DNA from 2 places in the Streptomyces sp. NPDC006393 genome. Region 2 is predicted to be linked to the other one. Evidence: riboswitches for the same ligand, from Rfam matches in the RefSeq annotation. Region 2 holds a riboswitch; the other holds the start of a gene.
What was found. Region 2 has a riboswitch for glycine ahead of gcvT (glycine cleavage system aminomethyltransferase GcvT). Riboswitches for the same ligand answer to the same signal wherever they lie in the genome.
Positions count from the first base shown of each region.

Region 1: it holds a riboswitch for glycine, as region 2 does, so the genes downstream of both, gcvP (aminomethyl-transferring glycine dehydrogenase) here and gcvT (glycine cleavage system aminomethyltransferase GcvT) in region 2, are expected to answer to the same signal.

Region 1 covers NZ_JBEXZD010000003.1:9,637-13,036, reverse strand. The annotation lists gene gcvP (aminomethyl-transferring glycine dehydrogenase) at 1-1,720, opposite strand, end outside; glycine riboswitch at 1,897-1,988, opposite strand; gene ABZ484_RS02095 (PRC-barrel domain-containing protein) at 2,102-2,479, shown strand; gene ABZ484_RS02090 (DNA polymerase IV) at 2,504-3,400, opposite strand, start outside.
Region 2 covers NZ_JBEXZD010000024.1:72,461-75,860, reverse strand. The annotation lists gene glyA (serine hydroxymethyltransferase) at 1-363, opposite strand, end outside; gene gcvH (glycine cleavage system protein GcvH) at 381-758, opposite strand; gene gcvT (glycine cleavage system aminomethyltransferase GcvT) at 955-2,097, opposite strand; glycine riboswitch at 2,292-2,391, opposite strand; gene ABZ484_RS13495 (AAA family ATPase) at 2,562-3,275, shown strand; gene ABZ484_RS13490 (enhanced serine sensitivity protein SseB) at 3,317-3,400, shown strand, end outside.

The DNA of each region.
Region 1 (3,400 bases), on a different contig from region 2:
AGCCGGCGTTGGGCTGGAGCGAGACCTTGTCGTAGCCGGTGACCTCGGCGAGCCGGTCCTCCAGCTCGTGGATGAGGGTGAGGTAGCCCTGCGCCTGCTCGGCGGGCGCGAAGGGGTGCAGCCCGCCGAACTCGGGCCAGGTGACCGGTTCCATCTCCGTGGTCGCGTTGAGCTTCATGGTGCAGGAGCCCAGCGGGATCATGCCGCGGTCGAGCGCGTAGTCGCGGTCGGCCAGCTTGCGCAGGTAGCGCAGCATCGCGGTCTCGGAGCGGTGCTGGTGGAAGACGGGGTGGGTGAGGTAGGCGTCGGTGCGCAGCAGGGTCTCGGGCAGGGCGTCCGCGGCGGCGGCGTCCAGCGCCTCGATGCGGGCCTCGACGCCGAAGGCGGACCACACGCTGCGCAGCTGCGCCCGGTTGGTGGTCTCGTCGCAGGCGATGGAGACGTGGTCGGCGTCCACCAGGCGCAGGTTCACGCCGGCCTCGCGGGCGGCGGCGACGACCTCGGCGGCCCGGCCCTCGGCCCTGACCGTGATCGTGTCGAAGTAGGCGCCGTGGACGACCTCGGCACCGCCCGCCTTCAGGCCCTCGGCGAGGATCGTGGCGTAGCGGTGGGTGCGCTGGGCGATGCCCTTCAGTCCCTCGGGGCCGTGGTAGACGGCGTACATGCCGGCCATGACGGCGAGCAGCACCTGGGCGGTGCAGATGTTGCTGGTGGCCCTCTCGCGGCGGATGTGCTGCTCACGGGTCTGGAGGGCGAGACGGTAGGCCTTGTTGCCGTCCGCGTCCACGGAGACGCCGACCAGGCGGCCGGGCAGGCTGCGGGCGAACTTCTCGTGCACCGCCATGTAGCCGGCGTGCGGGCCGCCGAAGCCCATCGGCACGCCGAAGCGCTGGGTCGTGCCGACGGCGATGTCCGCGCCCAGCTCGCCGGGGGACTTCAGCAGGGTGAGGGCGAGCAGGTCGGCGGCGACGGTGACCAGCGCGCCCAGCTCGTGCGCCTGGTCGATGACCGGCTTGAGGTCGCGTACGGCGCCGGAGGCGCCGGGGTACTGCAGGAGCACGCCGTTGATCTCGCGCTCGGCGATCTCGGCGGGGATGCCGTCGCTGAGGTCGGCGACGACGACCTCGACGCCGGTCGGCTCGGCGCGGGTCTCGATGACGGCGATGGTCTGCGGCAGCGCGTCCGCGTCGACCAGGAAGAGGCCCTTCTTGTTCTTGCCCATGCGCCGGGACAGCGCCATGGCCTCGGCGGCGGCGGTGCCCTCGTCCAGGAGGGAGGCGCCGGAGGTCGGCAGGCCGGTGAGGTCGGCGACCATGGTCTGGAAGTTCAGCAGCGCCTCGAGCCGGCCCTGCGAGATCTCCGGCTGGTACGGCGTGTACGCGGTGTACCAGGCGGGGTTCTCCATGACGTTGCGCAGGACGACGGGCGGGGTGAACGTGCCGTAGTAACCGAGGCCGATCATCGAGCCGAGGACCTGGTTGCGGTCGGCGAGGGAACGCAGTTCGGCCAGCACCTCGGCCTCGGTGCGGGCGCCCGGCAGGTCGAGCTTGTCGGCGTTCTTGATCACATCCGGCACCGCGGCGGCGGTCAGCTCGTCGAGCGAGCCGTAACCGACCTGCGCGAGCATCTTAGCCCGCGCCTCCTGGTCGGGCCCGATGTGGCGCTGCTCGAAGGGAATGCCCTGTTCGAGCTCGGAGAGCGGAATGCGCTGGGCGGTCATTGCGGAGGCCTCCTGGTCTGACGCGACCTTCGAGGGACACCACGGCTCGGGTGCCCCGACGGCCTCCCCCTCTGTCATCTCAACCTGAGAGCTTCACCGGACCGCCCGAGGGCACCCGGTTTTCACCGTCGGTGAGAGCGGCATCCGTCGACACCCGCTCTGCTTTCCAGAGTGACCTCGTCCGTGCGGTACAGGGGCCTGAGAGATTCCGGGGAGGATTTGCTCCTTCGGCGCCTCCGGTGGTGGAGGACTCTCCCGCACGGGGTCAGCAGCCGTTTGCCAGGGTACCAGCGGGTGTCACGAGGCGGGCTCGAGTGGCCGCCGTCCCGATTGTGCTCTTTCGTAGTGCTTACGAATGAGTTGCGACCTAGTGGAGGGACCGTGCAGACCGACATCGATCCGCGCAACCTGATCGGCCGCAAGGCGTTCGACCGGAACGGCACCAAGATCGGCACGGTGGACGAGGTCTACCTCGACGACGCGACCGGTGTGCCGGAGTGGGCCGCCATACGCACCGGCCTGTTCTCCCGGGACGCCTTCGTGCCGCTCGAGCCCAGCCAACTGGTCGGCGGTGAACTGCACGTCCCCTTCGACCGGGCCCTCATCAAGGAGGCCCCCGACTTCGGCGTCGGCCGCCACCTCTCCCCCGAGCAGGAACTCCAGCTCTACCACCACTACGGCCTCGACGTGGCGCCTCCCCCCGCCCTCCCGGACCGCGACTTCGGCAAGCTCGCGGGATCCGGTTCCGAGGAAAGCTGAGAGCGAGCGGCGTCCCACCGCCCGCTATCCGGACCGGGCCCCGCCGGCCACCGAGGACGCGTTGCCGGTGGTGGCGTCCGGTCTTCGCCGCACCAGCGGAAGCGGATCCGCCGGTTCCAGGTCCGGGTCGTCGACACGGAAGGTCCGCACCCGCCCCGGCGCGGAGTCGGGCGTCTCGAAACGGACGGTGACCCGGCCGAGGCCGCTGCCCTGGACCCAGCCGTGCCCGAACTCGGTGTGCCGTACGTCGTGGCCCGCCGGCCAGTGCCGCTCGGCGGGGGCCGGCTGCTCCGGCGCCGCCTCGGCCGCGGGCTCCTCCTCAGGGCTGTCCACCCGCGCGCCGGCCGCCTGGGCGAAGAGGTCCTCCTGCGTGTAGTCGGCGAGCCCGGACACGCCCACACCGAGCAGCCGCACCCCGCCCGTGGTGTCCACCGAGTCCAGCAGCCGGGCCGCCGCCTCCCGCACCACCGCCGGGTCGTCGGTGGGCCCGCGCAGCGTCTCGGAGCGGGTCAGCGTGGAGAAGTCGTAGCGCCGCACCTTCAGCACGATGGTGCGGCCCGACAGCCCGGCCCCGCGCAGCCGCCGTACGCACCGGTCGGCGAGCCGCTGCACCTCCAGGCCCACCCGCAGCCGGTCGTGGATGTCCACGTCGTAGGTGTCCTCGACCGACACCGACTTCGCCTCGCGCTCGGCGACCACGGGCCGCTCGTCGTGCGCCAGCGCCATGGCGTGCAGCGCCTGCCCGTGCGCCTTGCCCAGCAGCCGTACGAGCTCGTCCTCACCCGCCTCGGCCAGCTCGTCGACCGTGTGGATCCCGGCCCGCCGCAGGTGGTCGCCCGTCGCCGGGCCCACGCCGGGCAGCGTCCGCACCGACATGGGGCCCAGCAGGGCCCGCTCGGTGCCGGGCTCGATGAGGACCAG
Region 2 (3,400 bases):
GAGGTTCAGACCCATGATCGTGTCACCGGGCTGGAGCAGCGCGAACATCGCGGCCGCGTTCGCCTGGGCACCGGAGTGCGGCTGCACGTTGGCGTGCTCGGCGCCGAACAGGGCCTTGACGCGGTCGATGGCGATCTGCTCGACCACGTCGACGTGCTCGCAGCCGCCGTAGTAGCGGCGGCCCGGGTAGCCCTCGGCGTACTTGTTGGTCAGGACCGAGCCCTGGGCCTCCATCACCGCGACCGGGGCGAAGTTCTCCGAGGCGATCATCTCCAGCGTGGACTGCTGGCGGTGCAGCTCGGCGCCGACCGCGGCGGCCACCTCCGGGTCGAGCTCGTGCAGGGGCGTGTTCAGAACAGTCATGTGCGTGTGTCCGCTCCTCAGCCGGCGGTCTCGGCGGCGTACTCGTCGGCGGAGAGCAGGTCGGCCGGCTCCTCCGTGACGCGCACCTTGAACAGCCAGCCGCCCTCGAAGGGCGCGGAGTTCACCAGCGACGGGTCGTTCACCACGTCCTCGTTGACCTCGGTGACCTCACCGCTGACCGGGGAGTACAGATCGGAGACCGACTTGGTCGACTCCAGCTCGCCGCAGGTCTCGCCCGCGGCCACCGTGGTGCCGACCTCCGGGAGGTCGGCGTAGACGACATCGCCGAGCGCGTTGGCCGCGAACTCCGTGATGCCGACCGTCGCGACGCCGTCCTCGGCGGGCGACAGCCACTCGTGCTCCTTGCTGTAGCGCAGCTGCTGGGGGTTGCTCATGGCCTGAATTCTCCTGTACGCGGGGGACTGCTGGTGACTGAGAGACTGATGAAAGCGCTGGTGAGCAGGGTGATGTGCCGGGCGTCACACGCCGGGGCGCGACACGCGGGCACACGGCGTCCGGGGACCCGCCTGCCGCACGGCGTCGCCGGCGCCCTGCCGGACCAGTCTGACGACCTGGTCGTTGCTTCTGCCGCTACTTCTGCCGCTTGTAGAAGGGCAGCGCCACGACCTCGTACGGTTCGTGCCTGCCCCTGATGTCCACGCCGACGCCCGGCGTGCCCGGCGCGGCGTGCGCGGCGTCGACGTACGCCATGGCGATCGGCTTGCCGAGGGTGGGGGAGGGGGCGCCGGAGGTGACCTCGCCGATCACCTCGCCGCCCGCGACGACGGGGTACCCGGCGCGCGGCACGCGCCGGCCCTCGGCGACCAGGCCGACGAGCACCCGGGGCGGCTGGGAGGCGGCGCGCTCGGCGGCGGCCAGCAGCGCCTCGCGGCCCACGAAGTCGCCCTCCTTGTCGAACTTGACCACCCGGCCGAGCCCGGCGTCGAACGGGGTGAGCGCGGTCGTCAGCTCGTGCCCGTACAGCGGCATGCCGGCCTCCAGGCGCAGCGTGTCGCGGCAGGACAGCCCGCACGGCACCAGCCCGGCGTCCGCTCCGGCGTCGGTCAGCGCCTGCCACAGCTTCTCGGCGTCGGCCGGCGCGACGAACAGCTCGAAGCCGTCCTCGCCGGTGTAGCCGGTGCGCGCGATGAGCGCGGGCACCCCGGCGACCGTGCCGGGCAGGCCGGCGTAGTACTTCAGGCCGTCCAGGTCGGCGTCGGTGAGGGAGGCGAGGATGCCGGGGGACTGAGGGCCCTGCACGGCGATCAGGGCGTAGTCGTCCCGGTCGTCGCGGACCTCGGCGTCGAAACCGGCCGCCCGCTCGGTGAGCGCGTCCAGCACGACCTGGGCGTTGGAGGCGTTGGCGACCACCATGTAGCGAGGAGACCCCGCCTCGGCCTCGGCCAGCCGGTAGACGATCAGGTCGTCCAGGATGCCGCCGTCCTCCCGGCAGATCATGGTGTACCGGGCCCGGCCGACGCCGACGGAGGCGATGTTGCCGACCAGGGCGTGGTTCAGCAGGGCGGCGGCCTGCGGGCCGGTGACGGTGATCTCACCCATGTGGGAGAGGTCGAAGAGCCCGGCCCGGGTGCGCACGGCGATGTGCTCGTCGCGCTCGGAGCCGTAGCGCAGCGGCATGTCCCAGCCGGCGAAGTCGGTCATCGTCGCACCGAGCGCGCGGTGCACCGCGTCGAGCGCGGTATGACGGAGCGGACGGGGTGCGGAACTGCTCATCGGGCGTGTCTCCCAGGCGGTGGGGATCCCCCCGCGCGAGCGAGGCCGAGCGCGGGGAAGGGCGAGGACGGATCGGTGTCCTCCCCATCTGTCATCGGAACCTGAGAGGTTCGCCATGACCGCCGTAGGACGGACGATCACGGCTTGCACCTTGGGTGGAGCCACTGCGGCAGCGGCCCGCTTTTCAGATGTGCCTCGCCCGCGCGGTAACGGGGCCTGAGAGATTCAAGGGAGGGACTTGCTCCTTCGGCGCCCCAGCGAGACGGCTGCTGGGAACTCTCCCGCGCGGATTCAAGCGGCCTGTATGCAGTTGGCGGGCACATCATTGCACGCCGGGCCGGATCACGTCAGGCCGCGTCTGTGACCGACCCGTGGCAGAACGCGCATGAAATCGCCGGACGCGGGGCATTACCTTCTCTTTACACTCGAAGGGGAGGTGAACCGTCACCACCCAGGGGAGGACGATGACGGTGAACAGGACCGCGCCGGCGTACGCCACGACCCGGGCCCTCGCCCTGCCCGGCCGACCCGGTGCCCGGGGGCCGCTCGCCCCGGCCCGCGAGCACGGCGGCGGGTGTCCCGTGCCCGTGGTGCGCGACCTGCGCGAGCGGGCCGGCCGCGGCCCGCACGCGCTGCTCTTCGGCCCGAACGACCTGGCCGTGGTCACCGGCCTGCCCGGCAGCGGCAAGTCGACCCTGATGCGGCGCGCGGTGCGCGGCCCGGGGATCGACTCCCAGGACACCCGCGACCGCTGGGACGCACGGCTCTCGTCCCACCTGCCCTACGCGCTCTACCGCCCGCTGGTCCGCCTCGCCCACTACGCCGCGCTGCGCCGCGCGCTGCGCTCCGGCGAGGGGGTCGTCGTCCACGACTGCGGCACGCAGAGCTGGGTCCGCGGCTGGCTGGCCCGCGCCGCCCGCCGCCGCGGCGGCACGCTCCACCTGATCCTGCTGGACGTCACCCCCGAGACCGCCGCCGACGGCATGCGCCGGCGCGGCCGCGGTGTCTCCCGCTACGCCTTCCTGCGCCACCGCAGGGCCGCGGCCCGTCTGCTGCGCGCCGTGGAGCGGGGCGCACTGCCGAGGGGCTGCGGCTCGGCGGTGCTGCTGGACCGCGAGGCGGCGGCCGCGCTGCGCAGGATCGGCTTCACCGGCCCGCCCCGCACCGGCACCCGATAGCCTTTCGGTCACAACAGCGGTTCCCAGCAGGTGGTAGGCGAATGGACATTCCGGCGGACTTCTCCGGGGGCTACCCGGCGGACTTTCCGGCACAGGCACATCCCCAGCCGCACGGCGGATGGCCC